DNA from 3 places in the Diaphorobacter oryzae DSM 22780 genome. Region 3 is predicted to be linked to each of the others. Evidence: predicted binding sites of a transcription regulator. Region 3 holds the regulator's gene; each other region holds the start of a gene.
The links. Region 3 encodes FNR, which switches genes on or off when oxygen is low (the NO sensors DNR and NnrR bind a similar motif). Its sites were predicted from a motif close to TTGATNNNNATCAA; they were not measured.

Region 1 (7,531 bases), on a different contig from region 3:
CCCAGCAGCAGTTTCTTGATGGGCAGCTCCTGCTTCTTGCCGCTGAGCGTGCGCGGCACCTCGGCCACCTGCACGATCTCGTCGGGCACGAAGCGCGGGCTCAAGGCGCTGCGGATGGCGCCGGCGATGCGCGCGCGCAGCGCGTCATCGAGCGTGCCCCCGGAGCGCAGCACCACGAACAGCGGCATGTAGCTGCCCTTGCCCAGGTATTCCAGGTCCACCACCAGGCTGTCGAGCACCTCGGGCAGGGCCTCCACGGCGCTGTAGATCTCGCTGGTGCCCATGCGCAGGCCGTGGCGGTTGATGGTGGCGTCGCTGCGGCCGTAGATCACGCAGCCGGGCTGGGCGGGCGAGCCGATCTGGATCCAGTCGCCATGGCGCCAGGCGGCGCCGGCCTCGGGCCCCAGGTCGCCGCCACCGGGGCGGCGGCCATGGCCCGGCGGGTACATGTCGAAATAGCTGGCGCGGTAGCGCGCCCCGTCCGCATCGCCCCACAGGAACAGGGGCATGGACGGGATGGGCTGGGTGCAGACCAGCTCGCCCACGGCGTCCAGCACGGGGCGGCCCTGCTCGTCCCAGGCCTCGACGGCCGCGCCCAGCATGCGGCACTGCATGCGCCCCGGGGTCTGCGGCAGCTCGCGGTGGCCACCCAAAAAAGCGCCCGCGAAGTCCGTGCCGCCCGAGATGTTCGCCCACCAGACATGCGGCACGCCCGCGGCGGCCATGAAGTCCGAACCCCACTGCTGCACCTCGGCGGGCAGCGGCGAGCCCGTGGAGCCCAGCGCGCGGATGGCCGTCAGGTCGCCGCACTGCGCGGGCGTGAGGCCGGCCTTCATGCAGTTGCCGTAGAACGCCGCCCCCGCGCCGAAGAAGGTGACGCCCGTCTCGGCCGCCAGGCGCCACAGCACCGTCCAGTCGGGCCGCTCCTTGCTGCCGCCGGGGTTGCCGTCGAACAGGACGCAGGTGGTGCCCCCCAGCAGGCCGCCGATCTGCGCGTTCCACATGACCCAGCCCGTGGAGCTGTACCAGTGGAAGCGCTCGCCGAAGGAGTTGGGCACGTAGCTGCAGCCGATGTCGTTGTGCAGCACGGCCAGCTGCAGCATCACCAGCAGCATGCCGCCATGGCCGTGCACGATGGGCTTGGGCGCCCCCGTGGTGCCGCTGGAGTAGACGATCCACAGCGGGTGGTCGAACGGCAGCCACAGCGGCTCGAAGGCCTCTGTTTTTGCATCATTTCGGGCCGTAGCGCTTGTGTAGCAAGCGCAGTCAGCTATTGTTTCAGAAGCATCCAGATTGCCCACCAGCACCACATGCCGCAGCGTGGGCAGTTGCGCGCGCAGCTCGGCCAGCACCGCGCCGCGGTCGTGGTCGCGCCCGCCGTAGGTCACGCCGTCCACGGCGAACAGCACCTTGGGCGCGATCTGGCGGAAGCGGTCCAGCACCGCATGCGTGCCCATGTCGGGCGCGCACACGCTCCACACCGCGCCGATGCTGGCGCAGGCCAGGAAGGCGACGATGGTCTCGGGAATGTTGGGCAGGTAGGCCGCCACGCGGTCGCCCGGCTGCACGCCCTGGGCCTGCAGGTGCAGCGCCAGCGACGCCACCTGGCGCCGCAGCTCGGGCCAGGACAGCGTGCGCCGCTGCCCACGCTCGTTGTCGCTGATGATGGCCGGCTGCCCGGCCGCGTGCGCCGCAGCCACATGGCGCAGCACCTGGCGCGCGTAGTTCACCTGGGCGCCGGGAAACCATTGGGCGCCCGGCATCACGTTGCGGGCCAGCACGGCGCTGTGCGGCGTGGGGGACTGCAGCGCGAAATAGTCCCAGACGCTCTGCCAGAAGGCATCCAGCTCGGTCACCGACCAGCGCCACAGCGCGTCGTAGTCGTCAAAGCGCAGGCCGCGCTGGGCGTGCAGCCAGTCCTGGTACAGGCGGATCTGCGGAACATGGGGGGCGGTGCGGGTGGTCTCCATGCGGCCAGCGTAGCGCGCGCGGCGGCCGGCGTCACCCGGGGCCGGCCCCCTGGCGCGCGGCGGCGTGCCTTGACCCAGGGCAAGCCCCTGCGCCGCCACCCGGCGGACAATGCCGCCCCATGGCGACGACCGACCCTGCAGCACCCACCAGCCCTCACCCTTTCCCCGCGCCCCGGCCATCCGGCCACGGCGCGCAGCAGCCCGCGGACGTCCTCATCGTCGGCGCCGGCCCGGCCGGGCTGTCGCTGGCGGCCTCGCTGGCGCAGGCCGGCATGCAGGTGACGGTGCTGGAGCAGCAGCCGGCCGCCGTGCTGGCCGCCCCCGCGCCCGACGGCCGCGAGATCGCCCTCACCCACCCCAGCGTCGCCACGCTGCAGCGCATCGGCAGCTGGCAGCAGTTGCAGGCGCATGAGGTGGGCCTGCTGCGCCAGGCCCATGTGCACGACGGCCCCGTGGGCCAGCGCAGCCCCATGCAGCTGCACGCGGAAGGCAGCGGCGTGGAGCATCTGGGCTGGATCGTGCCCAACCACGCACTGCGCCGCACGGCCTACGCGGTGGCGGCGCGCACGCCGGGCGTGCACATCGTCACCGAGGCGCGCGTCACCCGCGTGGCCGTCACGCCCACCCATGCCGAGCTGGAGTACACCGACGGCCGCGCCCCCGACGCCACGACGCAGCGCCTGCAGGCGCCGCTGCTGGTGGCGGCCGACAGCCGCTTTTCCGCCACGCGGCGCCAGCTGGGCATCGGCGCGGCCATGCACGACTTCGGCCGCACCGTCATCGTCTGCCGCCTGCGCCACGAGCTGCCGCACCACGAGACGGCGCACGAGTGCTTCGGCTACGACCAGACGCTGGCCATCCTGCCGCTGCCAGGCGACCTCGTCGACGGCGCGCCCATGTGCTCGGCCGTCGTCACGGCCGGCGCGGCGCAGGCGCAGGCGCTCATGGCGCTGTCACCCGAGGACTTCGCCGCGCGCGTGCAGGCCCAGTTCCAGAACCGGCTGGGCGCCATGCGCCTGGTGGGCGAGCGCCACGCCTACCCGCTGGTGGCCGTGTATGCGCACCGCTTCGCCGCGGCGCGCTGCGCGCTGCTGGGCGACGCGGCCGTGGGCATGCACCCAGTGACGGCGCACGGCTTCAACCTGGGGCTGGCGGGCGTGGACAGCCTCACGCGCGCGCTCACCGAGGCGCGCGGGCGCGGTGCGGACATCGGCGCCGCCAGCGTGCTGGAGCGCTACGCCCGCGGCCATCACCGCCATGCCTGGCCGCTCTACCAGGGCACGAATGCGGTCGTGCGCCTGTACACCGACGACCGCCCGCTGCCGCGCCTGCTACGCCAGGCCGTGCTGGCCGGCGCCAGTCGGTTGCCGCCGCTCAAGGGCGCCATCGTGGGCCAGCTCACGGGGCGCGGCCCGCTGGCCCGGGCAATCCCGGGCCCCTTGCAGGCGTAGCGGCGGCCTCAGGCGCGGCGCGCGGTCAGCCACTGCTGCGACGCCAGCGGGCGGCCCACGACCCGGACCTCGCCGATATGGCCAAAGAAGCCGTCCGTGCGCTCGCCGTCCCATGAGCCGGCCCCCACCACCCAGGGCATGGCCGCGCTCACCGGCGCCAGTCCGCCGGCATCGCCGGAGTTGCGCAGCACCGGCGCACCTTCGATGTACATGATGCTTTCCTTGGCCTGGGGGTCCGCCACCACGGCGATGTGGATCCAGCTGTCGGCCATGATCTCGCCCGACCAGCTCGCCTGCGGCGCGCGCTTTTCGCCCAGGGCGGGCACGATCTCCCACTGGATCTCGCGCAGGCTCGAGACGGCGAACAGCATCGGCGGCGATTCGCCGTCACCGCCGGCGAAGCCGGGCACGGCGTCGCGCCGGCCGTCGCGGGTCATGATGTTCATCCAGGAGTGGAGGCTGGAGCTCCAGTTCTTGTCGATCTTCACGAAGGCCTCCACGGTGTAGCCGCTGGAGGAGAAGTCCATGCCGTTCATCGGCGCCCCGGCCTCCGTGAGGAAGTAGCTCAGGCGGCCGACCTTCTTGTCGGTGTTGAGCATGCGCACCGAGCCCGGGGCGGCGGACAGGCGGTGCCGGTCGTCGGACCAGACCATGTCCTCCAGCTGCGCGGCGCGCACGCCGGTCTCGGCATTGAGCGGGGCCCGGCGCAGCGGGTTGGCGCCGGCGCGGTCCTCGATCAGATGCCCCGCCGCCACCGCCTGGCCGGCGGGCCCGCCCGCAAAGCGCCAGTGGGCCACCGTGCCTTCCACGCGCGGATAGTCCTCGGCGTCGGCCGGGGGGCGCGGGCGCACCACTTCGGGCTCCACATAGCCCGCCAGGATCATGGCGCTGGCCTCTTCGACGATGGAGGCGCGCTGGGTTTCACCCGCCTTGAAGCCGGGGTTGAAGCCCGCGAAGCGCTGGGCGAAGTCGATGTCGATGGTGAACTGCTCGTTGGCCGTCTTCAGCACCGCCTGGTCGAACTGCGTCAGCGTCTCGCGGGGCTTTTGCACCACCCAGGGCGAGAAGGACAGCACATGGATCTTGTTGTGCGTCAGGTCGAACTCGTACAGGCGCATCAGGCCGTTGCCGCCCTGGTAGGCCATCTGGTAGTCCACCACCATCAGCTCCACCTTGCGGCCGAAGTCGTTGACCTTGGTGAGGCGGGCCGCGCCATGGTGGTGGCCGTTGAGGGTCATGAAGATCTGGTCGGTGTCGCGGATCAGCCGCTCCCAGAGCATCTGGCCGTAGGCCGTTTCCAGCGGGCTGACGCCGTCGCGGTCGATGTTGAGCAACTGGTGGTTGACCAGAATCACCGGCAGGCGCGGGTTCTCGCGGATCACGCGCCGGGCCCAGGCGATGCCCGCGTCCGAGATGCGCCAGGACAGCGACAGCACCATGAACTTCTGGCCCTCGGCCTCGAAGATGTGGTACTCATGGAAGCCGCTGTCGTCGCGGCCGCCGAAGGTGGACATGCGCCGCGCGCGGCTGGCGCCGAACCACTGCAGGTAGGGCTCCTTGTCCAGCTCGCGCTGGGCCTCGGTGCCGCTGGCCTGGCTGCTGGGGTCCACATAGTCCAGGCTGCGCAGCACGTCGTGGTTGCCGGCCAGCATGGCGTAGGGCAGCTTGGCCGTTTCCAGCACGCGCATGGCCTGGTCGGCCACCTTCCACTGGTCGGGCTTGCCGGCCTGGTCGACCACGTCGCCCAGATGCGCCACGAAGGGAATGTTCAGCGCCTTGGCATGGGCGGCGATCCAGAAGGTCTGCGCCATGAAGGGTTCGCTGCCGAACTTGCGGCTGTACTGGCTGTTCTCCGCGACCGTGGCGTAGCGTGCATAGAACTGGGTGTCGGGCAGCACGGCCAGCGCGAAGCGCGAGCCCTGGCCGACCGGCGGCTGCACGGGCGCCTCGTCGTCACTGCCGCCGCCGCAGGCGGTCAGCAGGCCGCTGGCCGGCAGCAGTGCCGCCAGCCCCCCGCGCAGCAGGGAGCGGCGCGGCAGCACCGAGGCGCCGCGCGGCGCGGGAGCAGTCGAAGGGCGGGGAACTTCATCAAATTCAGACATCTCGGATCTATCCGTTGGAACGCAAAACCTGCGTTTATAGGAACCGCAAATGACGTGGTGACGACAATTTGGCGACAAAAAACGGAGAACATGCCGACGATCCGCCCCCATGGCGTGCCGCGCGCCGGCATAAGCCCCGCCACGGGCACGCTCCGCGGAGGGCCGGGATAATCCGGCCCTCCGCCCGTCCCTTGCCCATGTCCGCAGCCCTGTCCCGCGTGCTGTCCGTCATCCCGCCGATGACGCAGCTCAACACGCCCTACCCCTCCACCGCCTACCTCACGGGCTTTCTGCGCTCGCGCGGCGTGGCCGCGTTCCAGGAGGACCTGGCGATCGCGCTGGTGCTGCGGCTGCTCTCGCGCGACGGGCTGGCGCAGATCACCGAGCGCGCACGGGCGCTACCGGCCCAGGCCCAGAGCCCGGCCGTGCAGTCCTTCCTGGCGCAGCAGGACCGCTACCTGGCCACCATCGGCCCCGTGATGGGCTTTCTGCAGGGGCGCGACGGCACGCTGGCGCACCGCATCGCCAGCCGGCACTACCTGCCCGAAGGGCCGCGCTTCGCGGCGCTGGACGTGTACGAGGACGACGGCAGCGGCGACCCGCTGGGCTGGGCCTTCGGCGCCCTGGGCCTGACCGACAAGGCCAAGCACCTGGCCACGCTGTACCTCAACGACCTGGCCGACGTGCTGCGCGATGCGGTGGACGAGCGCTTCGAGTTCGTGCGCTACGCCGAGCAGCTCGCCGGCAGCCAGCCCACGTTCGACTTGCTGGCCCAGGCGCTGGCCAAGGCCGCGGTCGCGCCCACGCTGGTGGACGAGGCGCTGCAGCAGCTTGCGCTCGAGGCGATCGCGCGCCACCAGCCGACGGTGGTGCTGCTCTCGGTGCCGTTTCCCGGCTCGGTCTATGGCGCGTTCCGCATCGCCCAGGCCATCAAGGCCCGGCACCCGCAGATCGCCACCGTGCTGGGCGGCGGCTTCGTGAACACCGAGCTGCGCGAGCTGAGCGATGCGCGCGTGTTCGACTATTTCGACTACGTGACGCTGGACGCGGGCGAGCGCCCGCTGCTGGCGCTGCTGGAGCACCTGCAGGGCCAGCGCGGGCGCCAGCGCCTGGTGCGCACCTTCGTGCGCGGCGAGAACGGCGGCGTGCAGTACGTCAACCTGGTGGAGCCCGACATCGCCTTCGCCGAGGTCGGCACGCCCACCTGGGACGGCCTGCCGCTCACCCGCTACCTGTCGCTGCTGGACATGCTCAACCCCATGCACCGCCTGTGGAGCGACGGGCGCTGGAACAAGCTCACCGTGGCGCATGGCTGCTACTGGAAGAAGTGCAGCTTCTGCGACGTGGGGCTGGACTACATCGGCCGCTACGAGGGCGCCAGCGCCCAGGTACTGGCCGACCGCATCGAGGCCATCGTGGCCGAGACCGGGCAGACCGGCTTTCACTTCGTCGACGAGGCCGCGCCGCCCAAGGCCCTCAAGGCCCTGGCCCACGAGCTGATCGCGCGCGGCACCGGCATCTCGTGGTGGGGCAATGTGCGCTTCGAGAAAACCTTCACGCCCGAGCTGGCCGAGCTGCTGGCCGACTCGGGCTGCATCGCCATCTCGGGCGGGCTGGAGGTGGCCTCCGACCGGCTGCTGGCACTCATGAAAAAGGGCGTCAGCGTGGACCAGGTGGCGCGCGTGACCAAGGCCTTCAGCGACTCCGGCATCCTGGTGCACGCCTACCTGATGTACGGCTTTCCCTCGCAGACCGTGCAGGACACGGTGGATGCGCTGGAGTACGTGCGCCAGCTGTTCGAGAACGGCTGCATCCAGAGCGGGTTCTTCCACCGCTTCGCCTGCACCGTGCACTCGCCCGTAGGCCAGAACCCCGAGGAATACGGCATCACCCTGGCGCCGCTGCCGCCGGGCGGCTTCGCCAAGAACGACGTGGCCTTCACCGACCCCACGGGCACCGACCACGACGCGCTGGGCGCGGGCCTGAAGAAGGCCATCTACAACTACAT
Region 2 (7,531 bases), on a different contig from region 3:
CTACAGCACCGACAGCAACATGCTGGGCGCCACGCACGAGGCCAAGGACCTGGAATACCTCTCCAGCGGCATCCGCATCGTCAACCCCATCATGGGCGTGGCGTTCTGGAAGCCCGAGGTGGACGTGCCGGCCGAAGAGGTGTCGGTCACCTTCGACGAAGGCCAGCCCGTGGCCATCAACGGCAAGGAAATCGCCGACCCCGTGGAGCTGTTCCTGGAGGCCAACCGCATCGGCGGCCGCCACGGCCTGGGCATGAGCGACCAGATCGAGAACCGCATCATCGAGGCCAAGAGCCGCGGCATCTACGAGGCCCCCGGCATGGCGCTGCTGCACATTGCCTACGAGCGCCTGGTCACCGGCATCCACAACGAAGACACGATCGAGCAGTACCGCGTCAACGGCCTCAAGCTGGGCCGCCTGCTGTACCAGGGCCGCTGGTTCGACCCCCAGGCCATCATGCTGCGCGAAACCGCCCAGCGCTGGGTAGCCCGCGCCGTGACCGGCACCGTCACGCTGGAGCTGCGCCGCGGCAACGACTACTCGCTGCTCAACACCGAAAGCCCCAACCTGACCTACGCGCCCGAGCGCCTGTCGATGGAAAAGGTGGAAGACGCGCCGTTCAGCCCGCTGGACCGCATCGGCCAGCTGACCATGCGCAACCTGGACATCTCCGACACGCGCGACAAGCTCGGCGTGTACTCGCGCGCCGGCCTGCTGTCGCTGGGCGGCAATGCGGCCCTGGCGCAGCTGGAAGACGGCAGCGCCAAAAAATAAGAGCCAAACAAGCCTCTGGCGCTTATGCAGCAAGCGCCAGCAGCTACCAAAACAGAAGCAACTGCCCCGCTGGAAAGCCGGGCGGTTTTTTTGTGCCTGTGTCTAGGGGCGCTGCGCCAGCCACCGCGCCCAGCCCTGGGCCCGCAGCTCGCAGGCGGGGCATGTGCCGCAGCCGTAGCCCCAGTCGTGCAGCCGGTCGCGCTGGCCCAGGTAGCAGCTGTGGGAGTCGCGCCGGATCAGCTCGACCAGGGCGTCGCCGCCTAGCGCATGGGTCAGCGCCCAGGTGTCGGCCTTGTCCCGCCACATCAGCGGGGTCTCCAGCGTCAGCGGCCGGTCCACCCCCAGGCTCAGCGCCACCTGCAGGGCCTTCAGGGTGTTGTCGCGGCAATCGGGGTAGCCGGAATAGTCGGTCTGCGACATGCCGCCCACCAGCACCTCCAGCCCGCGCCGGTAGGCCAGCGCCGCCGCCAGCGTGAAGAACAGCAGGTTGCGCCCCGGCACGAAGGTGTTGGGCAGGCCGTCGGCCTGCATGGCGATGGCCACGTCGTCGGTCATGGCGCTGCCGCCCAGCTGGGCCAGCACGTCCACGGTCAGCAGATGGTCCTGCCCCAGCCGCCCCGGCCATTGCATGGCCTGCATGCCCTCGCGCAGTTGGGCGCGGCAGTCCAGCTCGGCGCGGTGGCGCTGCCCGTAGTCGAAGCCCAGGGTCTCCACATGGCCGTAGCGCGCCAGCGCCCAGGCCAGGCAGGTGGCGGAGTCCTGCCCGCCCGACAGCAGCACCAGCGCGCGCCGCTGGAACGCGGCGCCGCTCATGGCGCGGCCGCCATCGCCGGCGCGGCGCCCTGGCGCATGGTGCGCACGATGGCCGCCAGCGCCACGCCATAGGCGGGCACGAAGAACAGCAGGCTCACGGCCAGCTTGATCACGTAGTCCACCACGGCGATCTCGCCCCAGTGCGCGGCCATGAAGGCGTCAGGACTGCGCCAGAACGCCAGCGAGAAGAATGCCGCCGTGTCCAGCGCCTGGCCGAAGACCGAGGCCGCCGCGGGCGCCAGCCACCACGCACGGCTCTTTTGCCGGATGCGGTCGAACACCTGGATGTCCAGCAACTGGCCCAGCACATAGGCCGCGAAGCTGGCGAAGGCGATGCGGAACACGAAGGTGTTGAAGTCGCCCAGGGCATCCCAGCCGTTGAAGCGGCCCTCATGGAACAGCACGCCCACCACGTAGGACACCGCCAGCGCCGGCAGCATGGCGCGGGCGATGACGCGGCGCGCCTCGGCCTTGCCGATCAGCCGCACCGTCAGGTCGGTGGCCAGGAAGATGAAGGGAAAGCTGAACGCCCCCCAGGTGCTGTGAAAGCCCAGCAGCGTGATGGGCAGCTGCACCAGGTAGTTGCTGGCGATGACGATGGCGATGTGGAACGCCACCAGGAGGGAAAGGTAGAACGGCACGCGCGATGGCGGTGCCTGCAGCGAGGTCATGGCTGTCCTTTTTGGTGAATGGGGGTGAGGGAACCCATGCTGGCGATATTGCCGGGCGGCGATTGTAGGCGTTGGCCGGCGCGCCCGCGCACGGCGCACGCCAAAGCCCTGCAACGCCGGCACTGGCGCAATCCATAAGCAAATCACGCAAAAGACGCCGCCACACAATCGCCACCAGCTATCAAAACAGAAGCAATCCTAGTCTGCCGCCCCCTGCACATGGGCCGGCGTCAGCAGCATCAGCCGCGCCACCAGCGCAATCAGGTCCTGCTGGCGCTGGGTGTTCGTCTTGGCGAACAGCGCGCTTAGCTGCGTGCGCACGGTGGAAATGCGCGAGCCGCGCGCGTCCGCGAAGTCCTGTGGCGTGTGGCCGCGCATCAGCGCGCGCAGCAGCGCGGCCTCGGTGGGGCTCAGGCGGTAGGCCTGGCGCGCCAGTTCCACGGCGGCGGCGCAGTCGAGGTGGCGCTCCATGATCACCCAGGCCACGCCGGGTGCGCGGTAGCCCAGCCCCAGGGCCGCCAGATCGCTCACCGACAGCGTCACCAGCACCAGCGCCCCCGGCAGTTCGGCGCAGCCGCTGCGCCCCAGCAGCGACTGGCGAAACAGCGCGCGCAGCTGCGCATCGGCCTCGCCCAGCAGCACCGGGCCGCGCTGCAGGCTGCGCAGGGCCCGGCTTTCCGGCCGGGCGCTGAGTGTACGCGCGCGGGCGTTGGCATGCAGCAGCCGGCCGGTGGTGTCGAAGAACAGCAGGCCCATGGGCATCTGCTCCATCAGCGCCTCCAGGCCCTGGGTGCGCGTGCGCAGGGCCATCATTTCGCGGTGCAGGTAGGCGGCCTGCTGCACGCCGGCGAATTCGCCGCAAAAGCGCGCCACGTCGTCCGCGCCAAAGCCCTCGCCGCCGCCGCGCCGGCACAGCACCATGTTCAGGTGCCCCACCGGATGCGGCGCGTGGCGGCTGCCGCCCAGCAGGCGCGCGGTGATGTCGCGGGGGCGCAAGAATTCGCTGTAGAACGCCGTGCGCCGAAAGCCCTGCGCATGCTGCTGCGTGGCGTCGATGACGGCCCAGGCCGCTGCGCCCGGCGGCGCGCTTTGCGCATGCCGCGCCACGGCGGCCTCCCACAGCGGGTCTTCCAGCCGCAGCTCGCCCATGTAGCTTTGCACCGTCTCGAATCCCAGGCCCGTGGCCAGCAGCGCGGGCATGCCCTCGCTCGACGGCGACTGCAGCCAGTAGTCCGCATGGGGGTTCGCTGCGAACTCCCGGCCCCAGGGGGCCAGTTGCTCCAGCCCGCCTGACAGAAAGGCGGCCCCCTGCAGCTCGGCGTGGAAGCTGGCCGCATAGCCCGCCAGCGCATGGTTCCAGCGTGCGTGATCGGCCACGGCGCCCAGTAGTTCATTCAAGGCAGGGTGCATGGGGACTCCTTTCGCGGGCAAGGGCATCGACAGGCATGGCCGCGCGGATTCTAGGGCGGCCCCGCTCTGGGCCGGGGCCCGCCCCGGCCCTCTTCCTGCTGCTGCCGCAGCCGCGTTGCGGCCCCGCGTCAAAGCATCGTTCAGGTGAAGGATGGCCGCCCGGTCCGCGGCGAAGGATGTGCCGGGCTGGGTGCGTCAAAGCGGCATGAAAGTGCCGCGCATCCTTCAGGTGCAGGATGCGCACGGACCCGCCGGATTCCTACATTCGCGGCGCATGAACTACCTCATACCACCCCCCTCCTCTGTCGTGGCCCGCCTTGCCATCACCGCAACTCTGGCCCTGGCAGGCCTGGCAAGCCAGCCCGCAGCGGCCCAGCCGGTCACGGTCACCCTGCTCCACAACCTCGACCAGGCCCAGGCGTGCGGCGCGACGGGTTTCCCCGATGCCGCCGCGCGCTTTCGCACCGGCAGCCTCCCCTTGAACATCGAAGCCATCCAGTTCACCTGGCACGCCGTGGGCGCCACCCCGGGCCGCAACCGCCTCGGCATCTTCGTGCACGACGCTGCGGCCAACCGCCCCGGCAGCACCCAGGTCGGCGGCTGGAAGGAAACCAATGCGGACACCCAGGTGGGCACCATGACCTACAACAGTGCCAGCGACATCGTGCTGCAGCCCGACACCGACTACTGGGTGCTGGCCGACATCACGGACGGCTCCCAGCCCACCTGCACGACCAGCCCCAATTTTTCGGCCCACGGCCCCGCCGGCAGCAGCCCCACGCTGAACCGCGTCGCCGCCATCGGCGATGCGGACACCATGGCCTGGCCCGTACTTCACACCGCACTGACCGTGGTGTACGCCCTGGACGGCACCGAAGGCACGCCGCCACCGCCCACCGCGCCCGACATGGCCATCGGCGCCATCAACCTGCCCGCCACGGGCACCGTGGGCACCACCTATGCGGGCAGCTTCGACTGCACCAACGTCGGCCAGCGCAGCACCCTGCCGGGCTCCCTATGCACCGCCACCGGCCTCCCGCCCGGCCTTGCCGTGGAGGCCTGCACCCTCAGTCCGGGCCATGCGCCCTGGAGCTCGCAGGACGTCATACCCGCCGGAGAGGGAATCACCTGCCGCATTGCCGGCACGCCCACGGCGGCGGGTGTCTATTCCGTCCTCCTGCGCACCGACTCGGAGGTCGATGCCAATGCGAACAACAACGAAGCACGGCACACCATCAACATCGCCGCCGCAGGCCCTGGCCCCGGTCCCGGTCCCACGCCCGGAAGCGTCCAGTCCGTGCCCACGCTGTCCGAATGGGCAATACTGCTGCTCGGCGGCCTGGTCCTGGCTGCAAGCGTGGGCTGGAGCCGCCGCCCGCGCTGATTCCACCCTTCAAGGAGCGAAACACCATGCATCGTTTTCTGACCCGCCTGGCCCTGTGCGCCGCCTGCGCCACAGCCGTCGCCCATGCCCAGACCACCGTGACGCTGGATCTGGTGGACGCCTCGGGCGCCACCCGCGCCGTGGGCTCCGTGGCCCTGGCCGATTCCGGCTACGGACTGGTACTCACCCCCGCCCTGCAGGGCCTGCCCCCGGGCGTGCACGGCTTTCACGTCCATGAGAAGGGCAACTGCGCGGCGCAGGAGGTCGGCGGCAAGCTGGTTCCCGCCGGCGCCGCGGGCCGCCATTACGACCCGCAGGGCACGGGGCGGCACGGCACGCCGTGGGGCGACGGGCATCTGGGCGACCTGCCCGCGCTGTTCGTGGATGCCGAGGGCCGCGCCAGCACGCCCGTGCTGGCCCCGCGCCTGAAGCTGGCCGACGTGGCTGGTCGCGCGCTGATGGTGCACGCCGGCGGCGATAACCACGCCGACCATCCCGCGCCACTGGGCGGCGGCGGCGCCCGCATCGCCTGCGGCGTGATCGCGCGGTAGGCCGCAGGCGCGCACGCGGCACATGGCGCCGCCGCCGCGCCATGTACTCGGCGCGCCATGCGCCTGCGGGCCCAGCCCCTCAAAGTCTTGACGCACATCATGGTTGCACCGCAACTCGGCGCCCTGTCACACGGTGCACCGGGACGGCGGCGCACAATGGCCGCAGGCTTTCCAGGCCCCGCCAGGGGCTCCACAGCACATCAGCGAACTGCCATGACCTCTGCTCCCGCCGCCTCGCCCCAGCCCGCCACCCCACCCGTCGCCGGGCCCACGCGCACGCAGCGCGCGGGCCTGTGGGCGGCCATGGCCGTTCTGCTGGCGGTCGTGTTCATGCCGGCGGTGCCGGGCCTGCCACAGGCGGGGCAGATGATGCTGGGCATCCTGGCGTTCGCCGTGATCCTGTGGATGACCGAGGCGCTGGACTACGCGGTGAGCGCCGTCGTCATCGGCGCGCTGATGATCGTGCTGCTGGCCGTCAGCCCCGTTCCTGGCCAGGAGGCCGCCGGCGCCATGATGGGCACCCGGGCGGCCCTGCCCTATGCGCTGGGCGGCTTCAGCAACAGCGCCGTGGTGCTGGTGGCGGCTGCCTGCTTCATTGCCGCGGCCATGACGGCCACGCAGCTGGACAAACGCATCGCGCTGCAGGTGCTGTCGTACGTGCCGGCGCGGGCCAACCATGTGGCCATGGGGGCCATCCTGGTGGGGTTTCTGCTGTCGTTCATCGTGCCCAGCGCCACGGCGCGCGTGGCCTGCCTGATGCCCATCATGCTGGGCTTTCTGTCGGCCTTCGGGGCGGACCGGCGCAGCAAGTTCGCGGCACTGGTGGTGATCACGGCCGCCCAGACCGCCAGCGTGTGGAACGTGGGCATCAAGACCGCCGCCGCGCAGAACATGGTGGCCGTCGGCTTCATCGAAAAGCAGTTCGGCCAGACCATCACCTGGGGCGAGTGGTTCGTGGCGGGCGCGCCGTTCTCCGCCGTGCTGACCTTTGCGCTGTACTTCATCATGACGCGCATGCTCAGGCCCGAGATGGACCACATCGCCGGCGGGCGCGAGGCCATCCGCCGCCAGCTGGCCGAACTCGGCCCCATGACCGGCAAGCAGTGGAAGCTGCTGGGCATCACCCTGGTGCTGCTGGGCTTCTGGGCCACCGAGGGCGTGCTGCACGATGTGGACACCACCACCTCGACCATCGTGGCCATTGCCCTCATGCTCATGCCGCGCATCGGCGTGATGAACTGGAAGGAGTCGCAAAAGGGCTTTCCCTGGGGCACGGTGCTGCTGTTCGCGGTGGGCATCGCCATGGGCTCGGCCCTGCTCAAGACCGAGGCCGCGCCCTGGCTGGCCCGCCTGATCGTGGACAACCTGGGCCTGGCCAACGCCACGGCCTTCGCCATCTTCATGCTGCTGTCGCTGTTCCTGATCGTGATCCACCTGGGCTTTGCCAGCGCCACGGGCCTGGCCTCGACCATGATCCCCATCATCATCAGCGTGCTGCAGGCCGTGCAGACGCCGGGCATCAACCCCATCGGCCTGACCATGCTGCTGCAGTTCGTGGTGAGCTTCGGCTTCATCCTGCCCGTGAATTCGCCCCAGGGCATGCTGGCCTACGGCACCGACACCTTCGACATCAAGGACTACGTGCGCACGGGCCTGGTGCTCACCGTGGCGGCCACCGTGCTGCTGGTGGTCTTCGCGCTGACCTACTGGCCGTGGATGGGCTACATGACCACCGCCGCGGGCTGAGTCCCGGGCATGGAACCATGCCGCGTCCTGCCGATCCAACCAGTTGCCACAGCGCACGTTTGCTGCGGCAGGAGGTACAGCCATGAAGCAATTGAAGCATTGGCAGGACCCGCTCAACGCACTGTTGGGCGCCTGGATGGCCCTGTCTCCCTGGGTTCTGGGCTACCAGGACCAGATGACC
Region 3 (7,531 bases):
CTCACGTCACCAGGGTGCACGTCATGGCAGACACCATGGGGCGGGTTGTCCATGTACCACATCCATCCACAAGGCCCAGCCCCCCATCAAGAAGAGCACCAACCCGGCCAGCCTCGGGCCCCATGCCCCCCCCACCGATCCCACCCGGGCCCGAAACTGCCCCCACATCCAGGGCCCGGCCACCAACCAGATCCCGCTGCCAATGCCGAAAAGCACCATGCATAGCGCCCCACGCAGCACACTGCCGCTCAAGGCAGCCGTGAGCAACGCGGTATAGAGCAAGCCACAAGGCAGCAAAGCCCAGGCGAACCCCGTCATAAACAGTCCGCCGGGCTGCGACACCAGCGACCTCACCTTGCCCCAAACAGCCCGTCCGGCGTTCTCTATCCACGCAGGCTGCCGCGCCTGCAACATCATCAACAGCCCCCACGCCAGCACCAGCACATGCAGCATGCTCCACGCCGGGCGCAAGGCAGAACTGTTCTGGCTCAGCCACGCCAGCCGTTCCATGGCAAAAGCAGCCAATGCGCCCGCAGCGCCATATCCCGCCAAGCGCCCCAGATGGAAGCCCAGGTTGCGCCGCAGAACCGAGCCGCGCGGCATCCATTGCACGACTCTCTCGCTGCTGGCCGGTGCCGCTCCCAGTCCCGTCAACGCACCACAGGGGGCAGCACACATGGCAAGGCAGTGCCCACCCCCCATCAAACCCATGAGGAAAGCCGTCGAAACCAGAGCCAGGAACATGCGTCAGATGATGCGCGAGAAACGCGCTCGATTGCGGTCGGCCTGCAAATACTTGTCGAACACCATCGCCACGCCACGCACGAAATACCACCCCATGGGCGTCACCTCTATGCCCTCGGGGTTGATTTTCACAAGCCCCTGCCCTGCCATCTCCTCGAGTTGCTGCAGCTCCGTCTCGAAATAGCGGCGAAAATCAATCAGCCAGGATTGCTCCAAGGGCTCGAACAACACCTCCCCCTGGCACATCAAGGCCATGATGACCGCGCGGCGCACCAGGTCGTCCCGCGTCAACGCCAGCCCCCGCGCCACCGGCAGATGCCCGTGGTTGATGGCATCGTAGTATTCGTCGAGCGTCTTGACGTTTTGGCTGTATGTGGCGCCCACACGACCAATGGCCGAGACGCCCAACCCGATCAAATCGCAATCGGGCTGGGTGCTGTACCCCTGGAAATTGCGGTGCAGCCGGCCCTGGCGCTTGGCCACGGCCAGTGCATCCTCCGGCAGCGCGAAGTGGTCCATGCCCACGTACACGTACCCGGCCTTCATGAACACATCGATGGAGCGCGCCAGCATCGACACCTTGGCCGATGCCATGGGCAACTCTGCCGATACGATGCGCCGCTGCGACTTGAAGCGCTCCGGCAGATGCGCATAGGCATAGAGTGCAATACGGTCCGGCCGCAGTTGGGTCACCTGCTCCAGCGTACGGTCAAAAGACTCCGGCGTCTGGCGCGGCAATCCGTAGATCAGGTCCACATTCACCGACTCAAAACCCAGCTTGCGCGCACTCTCCACGAGGGCGAAAACCTGCTCCGCAGGCTGCACGCGGTGGACCGCCTTCTGCACCTCGGGATCGAAATCCTGCACACCAAAGCTCAATCGGTTGAAGCCCAGTTCAGCCAGCAAGGCCAACCGCTGTTCATCCACGGTCCGAGGATCCACCTCGATCGAATACTCTCCTCCCGGAACCAGCACGAAACTGCGCTTTAGCATGCCCATCAGCTCACGCAGGCCATCGTCCGACAGGAAGGTGGGCGTCCCCCCGCCAAAGTGCAGCTGGCTGACATGCTGTCCCACGCCGCAATGGGCTGTGTGCAGATCAATCTCGCGGCTCAGATAGCGCAGATAGGCCTCAGCCCTCTCCGGGTGCTTGGTGATGATCTTGTTGCAGGCACAGTAGTAACATAGGGATTCGCAAAACGGGATGTGAACATACAGCGAAAGCGGCATCGCCTTCGCCACCGAGCCCACACGGCGTTGTTGAAGCGCCAGGATGTACTCCCTCTCGCCAAACGCCTCCACGAAACGGTCTGCCGTCGGGTAGGAGGTGTAGCGTGGCCCAGAGACGTCAAAGCGCCGCAAAAGCTCAGTTGTAATGACTGTCATGGCGGGGGTTCCTTGCATTTGCCATGCACTGTGCCGTAGAGTCACTCCAGCGTCCTTGACATTGATCAAGCGCTCACAAGGTCCGCATAGCGACAATTTGACCTTGGCTCAAAGTCTTTCAACGGCCTGCGATATTCCTGCCTCAATGGCTTTCAGAGGTAAGCTCGCGACATGAACAGGGTCCCCATGCACACCAACCTGCAATCCATCAAAGTTGCTTGCTCCAACTGCAATCTGCGCGAACTGTGCATGCCCTTGGGATTGGATGACCAGCAATTGAAACGCATCGATGAGATCGTGGCCGTGCGCCGCAAGGTCAAACGGGGCGGCACGTTGTTTCGCAACGGCGAGCCCTTTGCCTCCCTGTTTGCGATCCGCACCGGTTTTTTCAAGACCTGTGTTGCAACAGAAGACGGCCGCGATCAGGTCACCGGTTTCCAAATGGCCGGCGAGATCATCGGCCTCGACGGCATCGTGAGCGACCGGCATACCTGCGATGCCGTGGCGCTGGAGGATGCCGAGGTCTGCGTCATGCCGTTCGACCGTATCGAAGAACTATCGCGTGAGGTCACGGCACTGCAGCACCATGTCCACAAGATCATGAGCCGCGAAATCGTCCGCGAGCATGGCGTCATGCTTTTGCTGGGCAGCATGCGTGCCGAAGAGCGCCTGGCCGCCTTCCTGCTGAATCTGGTGCAGCGACTGCATGCTCGTGGATTTTCTCAGTCCGAACTGGTGCTGCGCATGACACGCGAGGAAATCGGCAGCTACCTGGGTCTCAAGCTCGAGACCGTGAGCCGCACCTTCTCCAAGTTCGTGGAGGAAGGAATCGTCGAGGTCAAACAGCGCCATGTGCGCATCGTGGACACCGACGCCCTCAAGCGCATCGTGAACAGCCAGCAGGCCTGCCACTAGACTGCGCCAGAGAATCCTCACAGTCCGCGTTGCAACTTGTTGCACGCTGCGACAAGTACACGCGCTTACCATCCTCTTGTGCCCGCTCGCCGTTAAAGCGGGTCAACAAGAGGGAAAGGACTGAGAGGAATGAAGACAGCTCTGGCTGTAGCCCTGGCATTGACGGCCGGGATGGCCTACGCAAATGACGAAGATAACCCCGACAAAGCGCTGCTGGCGGGGGTGGTGCGGCTCGCGGCCAGCATGAACGGACTGGCCCAGTCTTGCGGTCACATGAGTGCAAAGGACGTGGAGACCGCGCGGGCGAACCAACGTGCCGCCGCCATCAAGGATATGCAGGCCTCCCCCGCGGAATACGACCGCAGCTACGCCCAATTTTCCGGTGAATTTAAGACACGCTGGGCCAGCATGAGCAAGCCACAGCAAAAGCAGGCTTGCGACCAGATGAAGGCACAGGGACGCTGAGGCCATTTTCCAGCCTGCCAAGCCCACCGCCGGTGGGCTTTTTTAAGGCCTCAAGCCGTCCACTTCTGCCCCCATGAGCCTGATGCCACGCACCAAAGTCCTACGGCATCTTGCCGGAGATTCACAAAAGCACCGGGACAAAGGCGACTCAGACCGGCGGTAGCAAGTGCAGAAACCGATGGGGCATGCATCTAGCGAGGAAAAACCTCAGCGCCACCCCAGCACAATGTGCCCCCGGTCTTTCATGCATTGTTCAACATAGCGCTCGTACACGCGATCGGCTTTGTTCCAGCCGGCGCCCACTTTGACTGCTGCGCCGACCAAACCTCCGACGCCGCCGGCAAGCGTTCCTCGCAACAGGTCGCCAGAGTTCTTGATCAAGCCGGAAGTGGCGGCCTCGGCCGCTTCTGCAGCGCCTTCCGTCAGGATGGCTTTACCCGTTCGGCCAGTCTTGCCTTGGGCGAGATTGCGGTCATTGCGACCCACGTCGTTTTGAGCTCGGCGTTCACACGCCTGCAGCGCATGGTTGGCGCGTTCCTGGGCTGCCTGGCTACGGCCTTGTGGATATAGAACCGCTTTTTGAGGAGCGCTCGCACAGCCGGTCATTGCCAGGATGGCAACGATCGCGACGGCGATGTTCGCGGTACGGCGTTTAGGACAAATGAGGCTGGATGGTGAGGATCGATGGGGCATGGAGCGGTCATCACTGGCGACAGATTGCAGGCCCGGCTCGCGGTGGCGAGTGCCGGGTCTGTGTCGTTGACGCGCGACTTCATGATTTATTCCATCCAGCCTGGATGCAGATCTCTTTTCTAGGGAACGCGTTGGCTGGCTGATGCCAAGGCCTCCCGCTCCCGGGCCGGATCCAGGGGCTCCTCCGCACCGATGCTTTTCAGGTAGCTCTCGACGGCGGAGTCTGTCGAGGCCGGCGTGAACCCATTGGCGCCATCATCGGCCAAGGCGGCAAAGCGCAAACGCCATTGACCATCGCCCATGAGGCAGGCCACAGCCTCCACCCGATCCTTGTCATCGGGCCTCACTGAAAAGTCCCGGCACAAAGTGCCCGCAGCATCGCGATAGCTGCCCACCACAGTCACGGCAGGGGACTGAGGCGATGACTGCCCTGCAGGCAATGTTCCCAGCAGCGCTGCCAGTGAGGGCGGCACCGTGGCCCCGACAGCCGCAAGCGTGCCGACCGGGGCTTGGCTACCCGTTCCCAACATGAAGCCGAGTACGCCTGCAGCGACCGACGCAAATGCTCCGGCAGGCAACGCATAGTCCGACAGCCGCTGTGCCAGTTGACGCCACCAGGGCGTGCGTTGCGGTGCACGGCGTGCGCTGCTGGCAGCGGGCGTGTCACGCTCTTTTTGTGCGCGATCTTGCTCAACCATGGCTTGGACGGAGGCCAGAAGGGCCGCCGGCACGGGCGTGTCCTTGAGCTGGGCGTCAAAGACCTCTCGGCTCAACTCGCGGGTCTCGAACATCAATGCCACGCGCTCGGCCAACGCCATGTCGCGCTCCATTGCCGCTTCCAAGGCTGCTTGTTCGGCAGCTGGCAGTTCGCCGTCGGCATAGGCAACGAGCTGCTCGTCACTCCAATGTATTTCAGTCATAAGCTGTGTGACCTCTCACGATGTCTAGATGGCATCTGCCGTTGTCTGCGCCAATCCCGCCAGTTCCGCGAGCTTGATCCGTGCGCGCGCAAGACGACTCATCACGGTGCCCATGGGTATACCGGTGACGGTCGCTGCCTCTTTGTAGGAAAGCTCTTCCACGCAAACGAGCAGGATGAGTTCGCGCTGCTCGCTGGACAGTCGGTCCAGCGCGTGCTGCACTCGCTCGAGCCGGCGTCGCGCATCCACGCGCTGATCCTCGCCGCCTGTACCCGCCAAAGACTCGGCATGCTCGTCGATATCGGCCTGCACTCCCTCCGTCTGCTTCCGACGCAGGCGGTCGAGCCACAGGTTGCGGATGATGGTGAATAGCCAGGCAAGCAGCGGTGTGTCCACGTCACCAGGTCCACCCGCCCCCAGTGCGCGCTCACAGGCGCTCTGCACCAAATCGTCGGCCATGTCGCCATTGCGTGTTAAAGCGAGTGCATATCGCCTTAGTCGGGGCAAGGCATCCACCAATGCCGCCCCCAGGTTGTGTTGCATGATTGCGGCCCTTTTTTCCTGTTCTTGTTGCCAGATCCTTGCGGCATGGCGCTGCCAGATGGATGTGTAGACGCGCGCGCTGGCAATTTATTCCGTGGGAATAAACGGGCTCGTCCAACGTTGGTGGCGGAGTCTATCTGCCCCCCTGAAAATCCTGCTGCCACACCATGCTTTTTGCACGCTTCGCTTGTCGCACTTGTCTATGCCTGGGACTGATGCTGGCGCCCTTGCTGTCCTGGATGCCCGGTGGTTTCTCGCAGGGCGTTGCAGTGCTTGCCGACGACGGTGATGGCGGCGACGGCGGCGGTGCCACCGGTGGTACAGACGGCGGTGGGGGAGATGCCCTGGCGCCGCATCAGATGGACCAGGCATTTCGTGAAATCGTGGTGGCCGGCCTGACTTCGCCTCAACTCGCGGCGCTACAGCAGCGCGGCTATGTGTTGCTCGGTCAACGTCACAATGCCCTGCTGGGGCGCTCAGTCACGCTCCTTCGCGTGCCCCTGCATGCCCTGATGGGCGATGCGACATCCGAGGTCAGGGCGCTAGACAGCAAGCTGCTTGTCGACCACAACCATTACTACCGCAGCAGCACGGATGCGTCAGGACCCGTGGCCCATCAACTGGTGCGTTGGCCCCAACGCATGGGGCGGTGCGCTCAGGCGCCGGCGATTGGTCTGATTGATACACGTGTCGATCCAGCTCACGCCTCACTTCGCGGTGCAAGCATCGAGCTTCTTGGTCTACCAGGGCGGGATGACGCTCAGCGCGCCTCCAGTCCGGAGCACGGAACCGCCGTCGCCAGCTTGCTGGTGGGGCAAACGCGGGAGCTGCAAGGACTGCTGCCGCGCGCGCGACTGCTGGCGGTGGACGCGTTCCATCGCGGCAAGCTGGGGGATGAACGCATGGATGCCTGGGATCTTGTGGCGGCGCTGGATGCGCTGGCTGCCCGGCGAGTCAAGGTGATCAACATGAGCTTTGCCGGCGCTGCCAACCAGTTGCTGGAGAACGCCTTGGATCGCGTACATGGACGCCAGATCATGACCGTCGCGGCCGTGGGCAACCGGGGGCCGCAGGCAGCGCCGCAGTATCCATCCGCGTACAAGGGCGTGATCGCGGTGACTGCGGTGAACAGCGAACGCCATGTCTATCACCGTGCAGGGCGGGGAGCGCATGTCGACCTGGCCGCCCCAGGAGTGGGACTGGCCACCGCCGATGCAGACGGCACCAGCGAAGTCCGCAGTGGTACATCGTTTGCGGCACCGCATGTGAGCGCAGCCATTGCCAGCCTGTTGACCCGGAAGGGGCAAACGCCCGCGAGCGTGCGGCGCATGGTGCTGGGGCAGGCGGCTGACCTCGGAGAGCCGGGGCACGACTCCGTATACGGCCATGGACTGCTCCAGATGCAGCGCCTGTGTGGCGCTTGAGTCGGCGGCGCTTGAGTTGGGTACGCGGATGGAATAAACCGTGACGTAGTGCGTATTCGGGGCATGACTCATTGCTCCACACACCCCACGCTGTCCACACGCACCTCCGTCGCCAAGGCGGGCGTCGTGGCTCGTTTTCTGCTCGTCGCATTGCTGATGCTGAGCGCATTCCTCAGGCTGCAATGGGGGATGCCAGACATCTCCGCAGAGGCCCGAGCCGCCCTGCTGGTCTTCGCATTCGCGCTGTTGGCATGGAGCGTTCTGCGCTGGGATGAGACCCCCGTCGCCATACTCTGCTGCCTCGCCCTGGTTGGCGCTTCCATCGTGCCGGCGGATACCCTGTACGAGAGTCTGGGCAACGAGCTCATCTGGCTGTTGCTGGGGGCCTTTGTCCTGTCCGCCGTGCTCCAAGGAAGCGGTTTGGCGCAGCGGGGCGCGCTG

Region 1: the regulator FNR is predicted to act here: its motif matches at 2,040-2,053, upstream of ubiM (5-demethoxyubiquinol-8 5-hydroxylase UbiM).
Region 2: the regulator FNR is predicted to act here: its motif matches at 5,692-5,705, upstream of BP68_RS13205 (DASS family sodium-coupled anion symporter).

Annotation. Positions count from the first base shown of each region.
Region 1 covers NZ_JCANUL010000005.1:205,617-213,147, forward strand. The annotation lists gene BP68_RS10645 (acetoacetate--CoA ligase) at 1-1,970, opposite strand, end outside; gene ubiM (5-demethoxyubiquinol-8 5-hydroxylase UbiM) at 2,090-3,421, shown strand; gene BP68_RS10655 (LamG-like jellyroll fold domain-containing protein) at 3,430-5,523, opposite strand; gene BP68_RS10660 (B12-binding domain-containing radical SAM protein) at 5,721-7,531, shown strand, end outside.
Region 2 covers NZ_JCANUL010000008.1:14,431-21,961, reverse strand. The annotation lists gene argG (argininosuccinate synthase) at 1-775, shown strand, start outside; gene queC (7-cyano-7-deazaguanine synthase QueC) at 878-1,588, opposite strand; gene BP68_RS13225 (7-cyano-7-deazaguanine/7-aminomethyl-7-deazaguanine transporter) at 1,585-2,259, opposite strand; gene BP68_RS13220 (helix-turn-helix transcriptional regulator) at 2,458-3,669, opposite strand; gene BP68_RS13215 (IPTL-CTERM sorting domain-containing protein) at 3,944-5,053, shown strand; gene sodC (superoxide dismutase [Cu-Zn] SodC) at 5,080-5,604, shown strand; gene BP68_RS13205 (DASS family sodium-coupled anion symporter) at 5,818-7,350, shown strand; gene BP68_RS13200 (SPW repeat protein) at 7,433-7,531, shown strand, end outside.
Region 3 covers NZ_JCANUL010000001.1:93,957-101,487, reverse strand. The annotation lists gene BP68_RS00510 (sulfite exporter TauE/SafE family protein) at 22-744, opposite strand; gene hemN (oxygen-independent coproporphyrinogen III oxidase) at 748-2,130, opposite strand; gene fnr (fumarate/nitrate reduction transcriptional regulator Fnr) at 2,302-3,045, shown strand; gene BP68_RS00495 (hypothetical protein) at 3,175-3,510, shown strand; gene BP68_RS00490 (hypothetical protein) at 3,718-4,203, opposite strand; gene BP68_RS00485 (RT0821/Lpp0805 family surface protein) at 4,323-5,123, opposite strand; gene BP68_RS00480 (RNA polymerase sigma factor) at 5,148-5,666, opposite strand; gene BP68_RS00475 (S8 family serine peptidase) at 5,882-7,090, shown strand; gene BP68_RS00470 (SLC13 family permease) at 7,217-7,531, shown strand, end outside.